2 regions of the Halomonas sp. ND22Bw genome follow, and region 2 is predicted to be linked to the other one. Evidence: riboswitches for the same ligand, from Rfam matches in the RefSeq annotation. Region 2 holds a riboswitch; the other holds the start of a gene.
The links. A riboswitch is a leader RNA that binds a small molecule or an ion and turns the genes downstream of it on or off. The one in region 2 is predicted to bind thiamine pyrophosphate.

Region 1 (7,317 bases), on a different contig from region 2:
GCCCGGGTCGACGTGCCCTGGGTGGCGCAAGCCGGCGTCTACCGGGCGCGGCTGGTCGATCTGGGCGAGCGCCAGGCCCGCAGCGCCTGCCAGCGTCTCCAGTCCCAGGGCATGGACTGCATGGTGGTCCAGGCCTCGCTCTGACCCTCGGTTCCGGCCCCTCTCACCGCCCCGACGGTCAGGCCGTCGGGGCGGTGTCGTTTCCCCTCCCTCGACGCGCGCACGGAGGCGCTGCATGGCTCCCTCTCTGAAAGGCATCCTGTTCATGTGCGGCGGCGTGCTGTGCCTGGCCCTGGGCGATGCCCTCACCAAGTGGCTGGGCGCGGTGCATTCGCCGCTGCAGATCATCTTCTTCCGCACCCTGGTGTCGCTGCCGCTGATCGTGCTGATCGCGCGCTTCAGCGGCGGCCTGCGCACCCTCGGCACGCGGCGTCCGGGCGTGCACCTGCTGCGCGGCCTGATCTTCACCGCCACCATGATCACCTTCATGTGGGGGCTGGTGCTGCTGCCGCTGGCCACCGCCACGGCGATCGCCTTCGCCGCGCCGCTGTTCGTGACGCTGCTGTCGGTGCCCTTGCTCGGCGAGCGGGTCGACCGTCCGACCTGGCTGGCCACGCTGCTCGGCTTCGTCGGGGTGCTGGTGGTGGTGCGGCCCGGGGCGGCCGGTTTCCAGCCCGCCATGCTGGTGGTGGTCGCCGCGGCGCTGTTCTATGCCCTGACCATGATCACGGCGCGCCGCTACGGCGAGGGCGAGCAGCTGTGGGCCATGGTCTTCTATACCACCCTGGTGCCCTGCCTGGCGGCCTCCCTGACCCTGCCCTGGGTGTGGCAGACGCCGGCGCCGCTGCACTGGCTGGGCTTCCTGGCCGCCGGGGTGCTCGGCGTCGGCGCCATGGTGGGGATCACCCAGGCCTTTCGCTACGCCCCGGCGGCCATCGCCGCGCCCTTCGACTACACGGCGCTGCTGTGGGCGACCCTGCTGGGCTGGGGCTTCTGGGGCGAGATGCCGGATCCCTGGGTGTTCGCCGGCGGCAGCCTGATCATCGCCAGCGGCCTGGCCATCGCCTATCAGGAGCGGCGCGTCGCGCTGAACCGGCGGCCTTCCCTGTGACGCAGGTCGCATCGGCGACCCGGCGGCCCCGCGCTCTTTCGCGCGGGGCCGCCTGCGTTCGGGGATGGCCGTCCAGGCGTCAGCGGTGGAAGGGCGGGAAGGCGCGGGCGGCGGCCTCCGGGTCCGGGGTGCCACAGATCGCCGAGACCACCGCCAGGCCATCGGCGCCGGCATGGCGTACCGCCTCGACGTGCTCGACCTTGAGCCCGCCGATCGCCACCGTGGGCAGCGGGCTGGCGGCGGCCAGCGCGGCGAGGCCTCCGAAGCCCAGCGGCGCGGCATGGTCCTGCTTGGTGGCCGTGGCGAACACCGGGCCGAGGCCCAGGTAGTCGAGGCGCCCGGCGTCCAGCCGTGCCAGCTGTTCGTGGGTCTGCACCGAGAGGCCGAGGATGGCGTCCGGGCCCAGCGCGGCACGGGCATCGGCGACCTCGCCGTCGTCCTGGCCGATGTGCAGGCCGTCGGCCCGACTGGCCAGCGCGACCTCGAGGCGGTCGTTGATGATCAACGGCACGCCGCTGCCGGCCAGGGCGGCCTTCAGGCGCCGGGCCAGCGGGATCAGCTCGGCGTCGGCGGCGTGCTTGTCGCGCAGCTGGACGAGGCTGACGCCGCCGCGTACCGCGTCCCGCACGGTCTGCTCCACGCCGTGGTCGGCGCACAGCTCGGGGTCGGTGACCAGGTAGAGGGACAGATCAAGGCGCATCGGTGAGCTCCAGGTGGATACGGTCGGCCAGCGGCGTGGCGAGGGTGTCGGGGGCGAGGCCGTAGAGGGCGTCGAGGAAGGCCACGGCGAAGCTGCCGGGGCCGGCGGCGGTCTCGGCGGCGAGCTCCCCGGCCGCGGCGTAGGCGGTCAGCGCCGCCACGGTGGCCGCGAACGGGTCCTCGGCGCCGGCCAGGAAGGCGCCGACCACGCCGGTCAGGGCGCAGCCCATGGTGGTGACGCGAGGCATCAGCGCATGGCCGCCGGAGACCCGCGCCAGGCGTCGGCCGTCGGTGACCAGGTCGACCTCGCCGGTGACCGCCACCACGGTGGCATGCTCGCGGGCCAGCGCCACGGCGGCGCGCTCGGCGCTGTCGGCGCTGTCGGTGCTGTCCACGCCGCGCCCGCCGCCGCCCTGTCGGGCCAGCGCCAAGATCTCCGAGGCGTTGCCGCGGATCGCGGTCGGCCCCAGCGCCAGCAGCCGGGCGCCGGCCTGGCGACGAAAGCGGGTGGCGCCCACCGCCACCGGGTCGAGCACCCAGGGCGTGCCGGCGTCATTGGCGGCGCGGGCGGCGGCGTCCATGGCGTCGAGCCAGTGGGGCGAGAGGGTGCCGATGTTCAGCGTCAGGGCGGTGGCCAGGCCGGCGAACTCGGCGGCTTCCTCGCGGGCGTGGACCATGGCGGGCGAGGCGCCCAGCGCCAGCAGCGCGTTGGCCATGAAGTTCATCGCCACGTGGTTGGTGATGTTGTGAACCAGCGGGGTGGTGCGGCGCACGCGCGCCAGATGCGGCGCGGGATCGAGGGAATGCATCGGGCCTCCTGGCGACGGGAGGCGCGGCCGCGCAGGGAGCCGGCACGACTCCCTCCGCCGGCATTATCCGGGTCAGGTGGTGAGGGTGCCTCTCAGCCGCGGCGGATCATCGCCCCGGCGCCCCTGTCGTCGGGCCTCACTATCCCTCTTCGCCCGGAGCATGTAAAGCCGGCGGGCGTCGCCTCAGGCGGCCAGCTGGAGCACGGCCAGGGTCAGCAGGCTGGCCTGGGAGACGGTCTGGAGATCGGCGGTCATGCCGTTGCCTTCCTCCTCGGGTTCGAGGCGCAGCGCCGCGTTCAGGGGGCGAAGCAGCAAGGCGGCGCCGGCGGCCAGGGCGACCAGCGCCAGTGGCAGGCTGCCCACGCCCCAGGGGCTGATCAGCCATTCGACGACGAGCAGCAGCACGCCGCCCAGGGCCAGCCACAGGGGGCGGCGCAGGGCGGCGTCGAGAGAGGTCGGGGGCATGGCGTGCATGTCGATGTCTCCTTTCCGGTTGTCGTTGGGCGATCCAGCCCACCACCGTAACGGCGTTGGCTTAAAGTCGGCTTACACCAACGCTAAGGGAGCGACATGACGATGCCGTGTCAGGCGCGGGGCAGCCGCACGCTCACGCGCAGCCCGCCACCGGGGGCGTCGCCCAGCGTCAGGCGGCCGCCGTGGCGCTGTACCAGACGGTCGACGATGGACAGCCCGAGGCCGGCCCCGGCCCCCGCACCGCCGCGGTGGAAGCGCGCCAGCGCCTGCTGGCGGCCGTCCTCGGGGATGCCGGGCCCGCTGTCGTCCACCCGCAGCACCAGCGCTCGCTCTTCCGCCGTCAGTGCCACGTCGATGCGGCTGCCGGCGGGGGAGTGACGGATGGCGTTGCCGACCAGGTTCTTGATCAGGGTGGTGACGGCGCCGGGCTCGGTGGTCAGCGCCCAGTCGGCCCCCTCGTCGGCCTCCAGGTGCAGGCTCTGGTCGTGGTCGGTGGCCAGCGGCATCAGCTCGGCCAGCGACTCGCGCACCTCGTGCAGCAGGTCGATGCGCTGATCCGGGGCGCCTTCCTGCTCCGGGTCCAGGCGTGCCAGGGTCAGCAGCTGGCCGACCAGCCGGGTGGCGCGGGCCAGGCCGTCGCGCAACAGGGTCAGCGCCTCGCGCCGATCCGCCGGATCCTCGGTGGCCAGGGCGTTCTGGGCGTGCAGGTCGAGCACCGTCAGCGGGGTGCGCAGCTCGTGGGCGGCATCGGCGATGAAGCGTTTCTCGCGGGCCCGCAGGGTGCGGATCCGCGCCAGCAGGCCGTTGAGGGCGCCGACGATGGTGGCCAGCTCGCGGGGCAGTGGGTCGTCGGGCAGCGGGTTCAGGCGCTGGGGGTCGCGGGCTTCGATCTGGGCGGCCAGCCGTGACAGCGGCCGCAGCCCCCAGCCGATCGCCCACCACAGCAGCACCGCCAGTGCCGGCAGGCCCACGAGGTCCGGTACCAGGGTGCGCAGGGCGATGCCCCGGACCAGCTCGCCGCGCACGTCGCCGCGCTCGCCGACCAGCACCCGCAGGTCGTCGTCGCCGAGGACGAAGACGCGCCACTCGCGTCCGTCCAGGGTCGCGTCGCCGTAGCCGGCACGACGCTCGGTGAACGGCGCGGTCGGCGCGCCGGCGGAGCGCAGCAGCAGCAGCTCGTCGCGCCAGACCTGGAAGGCCACCTCGCCTTCGTAGCGGTGGCCGCCGTCGGTGCCCGGCGTGTTGCGGCGCAGGGCGTCGTCGAGGCTCGCCAGCAGCGCCTCGCGCCGGGCCTCGGGCAGCGGCGTGCGCACCAGGCCTTCCATCAGCCGGGCCTGCTGGGCCAGGCGGGCGTCGAATAGCGCCGCCACTTCGCGGGCGGCGTCGCGATAGCTGGTCACGCCGATCGCCAGCATGCACAGCGCGACCACCAGCAGCGCGATGCCCAGGGTGCGGCGGCGGATGGAGCTCATGGGATCCTGTTCCCGGGGGCCTCGTCCGCCGGGGCCTTGTCCATGATGTAGCCGATGCCGCGCAGGGTGCGGATCAGCTCCGGGGCCAGCTTCCTGCGCAGGTGGTGAACGTGGACCTCGATGGCGTTGCTCTCCACGTCCTCGTCCCAGCCGTAGAGCAGGCGGGCCAGGGTGTCGCGGGTGAAGGCGTGGCCGGGGTGGCTGAGGAATTCCTGCAGCAGGGTGAACTCGCGGCGCGACAGCGTGACCGGCTGGCCCTGGTAGGTGACGCGGCGGTTCTCCGGGTCGAGCACCACGCCGCGGTGGCGCAGCTCGCTGCTGACCAGGCCCTGGCTGCGGCGCAGCAGGGCGCGCAGCCGTGCCTTGAGCTCGTCGACCTCGAAGGGTTTGGTCAGGTAGTCGTCGGCCCCGGCATCCAGGCCCTGGATGCGCTGCTCGATGCCGTCGCGGGCGGTCAGCACCAGCACCGGCACGCGATGGCCGCCGCGGCGCAGCCGCGTGAGCAGGTCGATGCCGTCGAGCCGGGGCAGGCCCAGGTCGAGGATGACGGCATCGAAGGGCTCCTCGTCGCGCAGGGCGTTGAGGGCCTCGATGCCGTCGCCGAGGATGTCGACGGTGTAGTGCTCGGGTTTCAGCGCCAGGCGAATGCCCGACGCCAGGCTGGGATCGTCTTCCACCAGCAGTATGCGCATGGGCCTTCCTTGTCGGTGCTCCGGTCATGCCGATACTCGCCTCGGAGGCCGCGCCTGTCGACCCTGGCGGCTCAGGGTGGCGGGGCGATGAAGCGGCGGATGGTGGGCAGCTGGCGGCGCAGGGCGCGATCGATCAGCCCCGGCCACAGGGCGTTGAGCCGCGCGAAGATCGGTTCGGCGCGGCCCAGGCGGGTCTCCTTGCGACCGCGTTCGATGGCGCGGCGGATCTGGACGGCCACCGTCTCCGGATCGTCCATGGCGTTGCCCAGCGCCCGGTTCATCTCCTCCATGGCCGGGGCGTTCATGGCGGTGCGGGTGGCCCTCGGGGCGATGTAGTGCACCGCGATCGGCGAATCCGCGAGCTCCCGGCGCAGCGCCTGGGTGAAGCCGTAGAGCGCGAACTTGGTGGCGCAGTAGGTGGCCTGGCCGGGGTAGCCGATATGGCCGAAGGCCGAGCCCAGGTTGACCACCAGGCCCTGTTCGGCGCGGCACAGCGGCGGCAGCATGGCGCGGGTCAGCTGCAGGGTCGCGGTCAGGTTGATCGCCACCAGGCGCTCGATGGCCTCGTCGTCGCTGTCCTGGAACAGCTCGGCGCGGTTGGCGCCGGCGGCGTTGATCAGCATGGTGCATTCCAGCCGCTCGGCGACGGCCACCAGCCGGGCGCGATCCTCGGCGCGGGTGAGGTCGGCGGGCTGGGCCGTGATCTGGCCGGGATGCCGTCGGCACAGCCGCTCCAGGACCTCGGCGTCGCGCCCGGTGACCAGCAGCTGGGCGCCGGCCGCGGCAAGCTCGTCGACCAGCGCCTGGCCGATGCCGCCGCTGGCGCCGGTGATCAGCACCCGCTGGCCGGGCCAGCCCTGGGTGAGATAGTGCGGTTCAGACCAGCGCATCGGTCAGCTCCCGGGCGGCTTCGCCCCCCGTGCAGCGGGCGGTGATGCCCCGGAACATGGCGCCGTAGAGGCGATAGACCATGCGCGCGCCCTCGATCACCGCGTTCAGATCGTCTTCCTCCAGGCGGTCGATCAGCGTCTCGAAGAAGGCCAGGTGGCCGATATCGAGGCTGCCGTGGGAGCTCAGGTAGCGCACGGCGTCGTCGGGCAGCCCGAGGCTCGCCTGGAGCTGTTCGGCGGCGCGGGTGGCCACCGCGGTGCTGGTGCCCTCGAGCACCTGGACCATGCCGAAGAAGGCCACCGGATTGCCGTGCTCGATCCGGTCGCGCACGTAGGCCACCATCAGCGTCGTGGCCGGGTCGGGCGTGGCGGCGGCCGCCGCCTCGGGGTCGCCGCCGGCGGCGCGGATGTCGTCGAGGATCCACTGCTCGTGGCCGTATTCCTCCTCGACGTACTCCACCAGGGCGCCGCGCAGCCAGCCCAGCCGGTCGGGCAGGCGGGCGCCGCAGGCCATCATCAGCGGCACCGTGAAGCGCACGTGGTGGTAGGCCTGGCCGAGGAAGGCCAGGTACTCGTCGCGCCCGATCTCGCCCTGCATGGCGCGGGTCATCATGGGCGTGTCGAGCAGCCATTCGCGCTCGGCGCGGGTGGCGTCCTGCAGGCGTTGATAGGCACTCATGAAGTCACTCCTCGGTGGTCGTGATGGGTCGGTCGTGATGGGGCGGGCAGATGCGTCGGTCGTGGTGTCGTCCGCGCCGGGGCGGGTCAGCCAGTCCCGGTAGGCGGCCAGGATGGCCGCGCGGCGCAGGCGGCCGTTGGCCGTCAGCTGGTCGTTGTGCGGGGTGAAGGGCGCGCAGCGGCGCCATTCGCTCACCCGGGCGTAGTCCGGCAGGGTGGCGTTGGCGGCCTTGATCTCGGCGTCGATGGCCGCGTCGGACAGGCCCACGGCGGCGGGCACGATCAGCGCCCGGTTGTGGGCCAGGGCCTCGCCGTGGACCAGGGCCTGGCCGATGCCCGGCCGGGTGGCGAGCACGCCCTCGACCCACTGGGGATCGACGTTGCGCCCATAGGCGGTGATGAAGACCTCGCGGCGGCGGCCTTCCAGCACCAGGCCATCGCCCTCCCGGCGGCCGAGGTCGCCGGTGGCGTGCCAGCCGGCGACCGGCGGCT
Region 2 (7,317 bases):
CCGGCGATCCCGCCGCACCGCCGGCCGAGCGGCCCTGCGAGATGCCGATCCAGTCCTTCGGCGGCGACTGGGCGCGGACGTCGAGCGCCGAGGCGAGCGCCGTCCAGGGCAAGTGATCGTCGCGGCGTCCGGGATGACGACAGGAGTGATGACAAGGGGGATGAGAGGGGTGTTCGTCGCCCGCCAAGCTGCTAGACTCGGCCCATTCGCTTGACGGGGTGCCGGTGGAACCGGCTGAGATGGCGCAGGTTCACGCTCGACGACGTTCGAGACAGAACCCAGCGCTGGTCCCGTGGAACCTGATCCGGGTGGGTGTGGCACGCGCCGCACGTGAACCGGCGTAGGGAATCAGGCGGCGGGCCGGCGCGCCCTCCTTGTGCCCCGGCTCTCCCTTCCCGCTTCCGCTACGCCCGTGCGCCCCCCCGGCATCCGCTCTCATCGGAATCGGAGGCAAGATGGGCCGTCGCTTCAGTGATCTCACCGCCGCCTGCCAGGCCGACTGGCGCGCCTACACCGAGCACGACTTCGTCCGCGCCCTGGGCGCCGGCACGCTCGAGGCGGACTCCTTCCGCCACTACCTGCAGCAGGACTACCTGTTCCTGATCCACTTCGCCCGCGCCTACGCCCTGGCCGCCTACAAGAGCCGCGACCTGGACGAGCTACGCCAGGCCTTCGACGGCCTGAAGACCATCCTCGACGTCGAGCTGGACCTGCACCGCGGCTTCTGCCGCGACTGGGGCATCGGCGAGGACGACCTGGCGGCGCTGCCCGAGGCCCGCGCCACCCTGGCCTACACCCGCTTCGTGCTCGACGCCGGCAGCCGCGGCGACCTGCTCGACCTGCGCGTGGCGCTGGCCCCCTGCCTGGTGGGCTACGGCGAGATCGCCAACTGGCTTCAGGCCCAGCCGTTCACCGTGCGCGGCGACGCCAACCCCTATGACGCCTGGATCGCCATGTATCAGGGCGACGAGTTCCAGCAGGCGATGCACGCCGAGATCGCCTGGCTGGACGCGCGGCTCAGTGAGGTGACGCCGGCGCGCTTCGACCAGCTGGCGCGACTGTTCCGCGACGCCACCCGGCTGGAGATCGACTTCTGGCAGATGGGCCTGGATCGCGCGGACTGATTTAGCGGCAAGCTGGCCGTTGAGACAGGAATCGCCGGGGAAGGCCTCCGAGGAGGCGCTGTGAATACTTCCCTGTACGCTACCGACGCCATCCCTGGCGTAGGACCTCCTCTTCGGCCTTCCCCGGCTCTGCGGCGAGCCCGGACCAAACAGACAACATGATGCAATAAGGCCCGCCACCACAGCGGGCACACCACGCTTGACGGGGTGCCGTTGAAGACGGCTGAGATCATGCGGCGCGAGGCGCCCAAGCATGGATCCCGTTGAACCTGAACTGGCTAGGACCAGCGTAGGGATCAAGCGACACGCGGCGGCGCCTCGGCGCCGGCCGCCCCTGTCCTCCCCGACGGTCCTCCCTGACGAACCATTCAAGCCAAGGGAGCACGACCATGAGCAAGACCGCCCATTTCCTCAACGAGAGCGCCCGCGTCGACGACGCCGCCGTGGCCCCGCTGCCGGGCTCGCGCAAGGTCTTCGTCGAGGGCTCACGACCCGATATCCGCGTGCCCTTCCGCGAGATCGGCCTGTCGCCGACCAAGACCTCCGGCGCAGATGAAGAAAACCCGCCACTGCTGGTCTACGACACTTCCGGCCCCTACACCGACCCCGAGGCCAACATCGACCTGCGCCGCGGCCTGCCCGAGCTGCGCCGCGCCTGGATCGAGGCCCGCGACGACACCGAGTTCCTCGACGGCCCGACCTCGGAGTACGGCCGGCGCCGCGCCAACGACCCGATGCTCGCCCCGCTGCGCTTCGAGCTGACCCGCACGCCCCGCCGGGCCAAGGCAGGGAAGAACGTCACCCAGCTGCACTATGCGCGCCAGGGCATCATCACCCCCGAGATGGAATTCATCGCCATTCGGGAAAACCAGAAGCGTCAGACGATGGGCAGCGAGGAGGTCGAGCGCCTCCTCGGCCACCAGCATCCGGGCGAGGCCTTCGGCGCCCGCCTGCCCGAGGAGATCACGCCTGAGTTCGTGCGCGACGAGGTGGCCGCGGGTCGCGCCATCATCCCCAACAACATCAACCACCCGGAATCCGAGCCGATGATCATCGGCCGCAACTTCCTGGTGAAGATCAACGGCAACCTCGGCAACTCGGCGGTCACCTCGTCCATCGAGGACGAGGTCGACAAGATGACCTGGGGCATCCGCTGGGGCGCCGACACCATCATGGACCTGTCCACCGGGGAGAACATCCACGAGACCCGCGAGTGGATCATCCGCAACGCCCCGGTGCCGATCGGCACCGTGCCGATCTACCAGGCGCTGGAGAAGGTCAACGGCGTGGCCGAGGACCTGACCTGGGAGGTGTTCCGCGACACCCTGATCGAGCAGGCCGAGCAAGGCGTCGACTACTTCACCATCCACGCCGGCGTGCTGCTGCGCTACGTGCCGCTCACCGCCAGACGCACCACCGGCATCGTCTCCCGCGGCGGCTCGATCATGGCCAAGTGGTGCCTCTACCACCACCGCGAAAGCTTTCTCTACGAGCACTTCGAGGAGATCTGCGAGATCTGCAAGCGCTACGACGTCGCCTTCTCGCTGGGCGACGGCCTGCGCCCGGGTTCGGTGGCCGACGCCAACGACGAGGCCCAGTTCGCCGAGCTCGAGACACTCGGCGAGCTGACCCGCATCGCCTGGGAGCACGACGTCCAGGTGATGATCGAGGGCCCCGGCCACGTGCCCATGCACCTGATCAAGGAGAACATGGACAAGCAGCTCCGCGAGTGCGACGAGGCGCCCTTCTACACCCTCGGGCCGCTGACCACCGATATCGCGCCGGGCTACGACCACATCACCTCCGGCATCGGGGCGGCGATGATCGGCTGGTACGGCTGCGCCATGCTCTGCTACGTGACGCCCAAGGAGCACCTGGGCCTGCCCAACAAGGACGACGTCAAGACCGGCATCATCACCTACAAGATCGCCGCGCATGCTGCTGATCTCGCGAAGGGTCACCCGGCCGCCCAGCGCCGTGACAATGCCCTGTCGAAGGCGCGCTTCGAGTTCCGCTGGGAGGACCAGTTCAACCTGGGCCTCGACCCGGACACCGCCCGGGAATACCACGACGAGACCCTGCCCAAGGACTCGGCCAAGGTGGCGCACTTCTGCTCCATGTGCGGGCCCAAGTTCTGCTCGATGAAGATCAGCCAGGAGGTCCGCGACTACGCCAAGGACAAGGGCCTCGACGGCGACCAGGACGCTGTGATGAAGGGCATGGAGGAGCAGGCCGAGAAGTTCCGCCAAGAGGGCGCCGAGCTGTACAAGGAGGTCTGACCTCGCGCCTGGATGCAGAACGCCGCGCCGGCAATCAGCCGGCGCGGCGTTCTTGTAGGCCGCCAGTCTGGTTCAGCTTGCCGCGGGCGAGGCGGCAACCGCCACGTCGTCTTGCGTCGAGTCACGATCGCCCGGCGCGAAGCGCAGCAGCCGCAGGGCGTTGAGCGTGACCAGCACGGTGGCGCCGGTGTCGGCCAGGATCGCCAGCCACAGCCCGGTGATGCCGAGCACGGTGGTGACCAGGAACAGCCCCTTCAGCCCCAGGGCGATGGCGATGTTCTGGCGGATGTTGGCCATGGTCGCCCGCGCCAGCCGGATCAGTGCCGCCGCGTCGCCCACCCGGTTGCGCAGCAGCGCGCCGTCGGCGGTCTCCAGCGCCACGTCGGTGCCCGAGCCCATGGCCACGCCCACCTGGGCGCTGGCCAGCGCCGGAGCGTCGTTGATGCCGTCACCGATCATCATCGTCCGCTCATGGCCGGCGAGCTCACGGATCGCCTCGACCTTGCCCTCCGGCATAAGCCCGGCGCGACGCTCGATCCCGAGGCGCCCGGCGATGGCCGCGGCGGTGCGATCGTTGTCGCCGGTCAGCATCACCGAGCGCACGCCCAGCGCCGACAGCGCCTGCACGCCGGCCTCGGCATCGGGCCGCGGCTCGTCGCGCAGAGCGATGGCCCCCAGCGCCACGCCGTCCTCGACCGCCACGATCACCGTCTTGCCCTCGGCCTCGAGGGCCTCGAGTCGCTCAGCCATGCCCTCGGCCAGCGTGCCGCGTTCGGCCGCGTGGCGCGGCGCGCCGACGAAGGCCCGACGGCCCTCGATCAGCGCCTCGACGCCCTGGCCGGGCACCGCCCGCGCCTCGGTGACGATCGAGGGCCCGACGCCGAGCGAGGCCGCGTGCTCGAGCACCGCCCGCGCCAGCGGATGGCTGGCGTCTCGCTCGAGGCTCGCCGCCAGGGCGAGCACGTCTTGCGCGGCGACGTCGACGCCTGCCGGCACCACGTCGGTCACTCGCGGCCGTCCCTCGGTCAGGGTGCCGGTCTTGTCGAAGGCCACCGCCTCGGTGCGGGCCGCGGCTTCCATCACCGCGCCGCCCTTGAGCAACAGCCCGTGCCGGGCGCCGCTGGACAGCGACGAGGCGATCGACGCCGGCACCGAGATCACCAGCGCGCAGGGGCATCCGATCAGCAGCAGCGCCAGGGCGCGATAGGTCCACTCGCCCCAGTCGCCGCCCAACGCCAGCGGCGGCACCACGGCCACCAGCACCGCCAGGCCGACCACCGCCGGCATATAGACACGGCTGAAGCGGTCGATGAAGCGCTCGGTGGGCGCCCGCGCCTCCTGAGCCTCTTCCACCAGCCGGATGATGCGCGCGATGGTGTTGTCCTGCTGCGGCCGGGACACCCGCAGCCGCAGCACCGCATCGTGATTGATCGAGCCGGCGAAGACCTCGTCACCCTCGCCTCGAGCCCGCGGCACCGACTCGCCGGTCACCGGCGACTCGTCGATCGACGAGCGGCCTTCGAGAATGGTGGCATCGGCGGGGATCCGGTCACCCGGCCGCACCACCACCACCTGTCCGACCGCCAGCCGAGACGCCTCCACGGTGTGGATCTCGCCGTCGGCGGCCTCGCGCCTCGCTTCCCTGGGCACCAGGTCGGACAGCGCACGGATGCCCGAGCGGGCCCGGTCGGTGGCCACGCTCTCGAGGATCTCGCCGATCGCGAACAGCAGCACCACCATGGCCGCCTCCTCGGCGGCGCCGATGATCAGCGCGCCACCGGCGGCGAGGGTCATCAGCATCTCGATGGTGAACGGCATGCCGAGCCGCGCCGCACTCACCGCACGGCGAGCGACCGGCGCCAGTCCGATCAGGCAGGCCGCCAGGAAAGCCCAGTGGGCCACCTCCGTTCCGACGGTGAAGCGCAGCAGCGTGGCCACGCCGAGCGCCGCCCCGGTGGCCAGCACCTGGCGCCCCTTGGCGGTGGCATGCCAGCGCCGGGGCGAGGCGTCATCACCCCGACGGAAATGATCGGCATGATCGCGACCGGCACAGCAGCCGGCGCCCGAAGGCGCCTCGGCATCGTCCTGCGCCGACTGTCGCCGAACGCCATAGCCCAGCCGTTCGACCAGCGACTCCACGTCCTCGGGCGCCGTGCGGCCGGTATCCAGATCGAGGGCCAGCGAGCCCTGCATGACCGAGACCTGCACGTCACCCACGCCATCCAGACGCTCCAGCGCGCCGCGGATCTTGCCGGCACAGCTCGGACAGTCCATGCCGTCCACGCGCCACTGGTGTCGCTGGTGTGCATCCTTTGCGGCGTCTTGCGCCATCCTGACCTCCTCGGGAGCCCGACATCGGAACATGGCATCAGCCTATAGCCTCTAGCCGCTATAGACTCAAGCGGTGATGATGCCGGGCACGACACCGTCAGCATGGACAGCTGGCACGCGGCCTGCATGCTTAAGGAAACCCCCAACGAGAGGCGATCGCCATGCCGGCACCTTCCCTTTCGACGCCACTTGGCGCCGAGGCCTTCCATGAGCGCGCCCATCGCCACCTGACGATGCTCTACGGCCCCCGCGCCGACGAGGTGCTGCGCCGGCTGTTCACCCTGCTGGCGCATCAGGCCCCCATGACGCCCCCGGATGGTGAGGCACCGCCCGCCCGGCCGCTGTGGAGTGAACGCGACCAGTGGCTGATCGCCTATGGCGACAGCCTGGTCGACGGCGAGCAGCCACCGCTCGACGTCCTCGACGACTTCGTCGCCGGCCGCCTCGGAGAGACCTTCAGCGGCGTGCACCTGCTACCCTTCTTCCCCTGGAGCAGCGACGATGGCTTCTCGGTCATCCACTACCGCGAGGTCGATCCCAAACTCGGCGACTGGCCCCAGGTCCGCCGCCTTTCCCGTCGCTTCGATCTGGGGGTCGACCTGGTGCTCAACCACGTCTCACGGGAATCGCTGTGGTTCGCCGACTATCTCGGCGGCAACCAGCCCGGCCGCGACTACTTCATCGAGATGGATCCCGAGACCGACCTCTCGGCGGTGGTACGACCGCGCAGCTCGCCGCTGCTGGTCAAGGTGCCGACCCGCCGCGGGCCCCGTCACCTGTGGGCGACCTTCTCCGAGGATCAGATCGACCTGAACTTCGCCAACCCCGACGTGCTGCTGGAGTTCGTCGGTATCCTGCTGTTCTACCTCTGCCAGGGCGCGCGAGTGATCCGACTGGATGCCATCGCCTACCTGTGGAAGGAGGTCGGCACCTCCTGCATCCACCTGCCGGAGACCCACGAGGTCGTGCGGCTGCTGCGCGCCATCGCCGATCACGTGGCGCCGGGCACGCTGATCCTCACCGAGACCAACGTGCCGCACCGCGAGAACATCAGCTACTTCGGTCTTGAGAGGCTCGAAAAGGACGGCACGCCGCCGGACGAGGCGCATCTGGTCTATCAGTTTCCGCTGCCGCCGCTGCTGCTGCACACCTTCACCAGTGGCGAGGCCGGCACCCTGGCGGCCTGGCTGCGCAGCCTGCCCGCACTGCCCCCGGGCTGCAGCTTCCTCAACTTCACCGCCAGCCACGACGGCATCGGCGTGCGCCCGCTGGAGGGCTGGCTGCCCCACCACGAGGTCGAGGCGCTGCTCGAGCTGATGCACCGCTTCGGCGGCTTCGTCAGCATGCGCACCAAGGACGATGGCGAGGACTCGCCCTACGAGATCAACATCACCTGGTTCGACGCCATGAAGGGCACGAGACGCGGCGCGGACCCCTGGCAGATGCCCCGCTTCCTGTGCAGCCAGCAGCTGATGCTCGGCCTCAAGGGCATCCCGGCACTGTATCTGCACGCGCTGACCGGCACCCTCAACGACATCGAAGGCATGGAACGCAGCGGCCGGCTGCGCTCGATCAATCGCCAC

Region 1: another riboswitch for thiamine pyrophosphate. It lies ahead of thiM (hydroxyethylthiazole kinase); the one in region 2 lies ahead of thiC (phosphomethylpyrimidine synthase ThiC).

What each region holds. Positions count from the first base shown of each region.
Region 1 covers NZ_PXWD01000003.1:22,690-30,006, reverse strand. Annotated here, with positions in the region: gene CVH10_RS05260 (serine hydrolase) at 1-144, shown strand, start outside; gene CVH10_RS05255 (DMT family transporter) at 236-1,111, shown strand; gene thiE (thiamine phosphate synthase) at 1,191-1,811, opposite strand; gene thiM (hydroxyethylthiazole kinase) at 1,801-2,619, opposite strand; TPP riboswitch at 2,652-2,754, opposite strand; gene CVH10_RS05240 (hypothetical protein) at 2,803-3,093, opposite strand; gene CVH10_RS05235 (ATP-binding protein) at 3,204-4,565, opposite strand; gene CVH10_RS05230 (response regulator transcription factor) at 4,562-5,257, opposite strand; gene CVH10_RS05225 (SDR family oxidoreductase) at 5,329-6,147, opposite strand; gene CVH10_RS27225 (AMP-binding protein) at 6,134-7,317, opposite strand, start outside.
Region 2 covers NZ_PXWD01000005.1:175,098-182,414, forward strand. Annotated here, with positions in the region: gene mdoH (glucans biosynthesis glucosyltransferase MdoH) at 1-116, shown strand, start outside; TPP riboswitch at 205-365, shown strand; gene tenA (thiaminase II) at 456-1,124, shown strand; TPP riboswitch at 1,318-1,437, shown strand; gene thiC (phosphomethylpyrimidine synthase ThiC) at 1,514-3,403, shown strand; gene CVH10_RS09005 (heavy metal translocating P-type ATPase) at 3,476-5,734, opposite strand; gene CVH10_RS09010 (sugar phosphorylase) at 5,896-7,317, shown strand, end outside.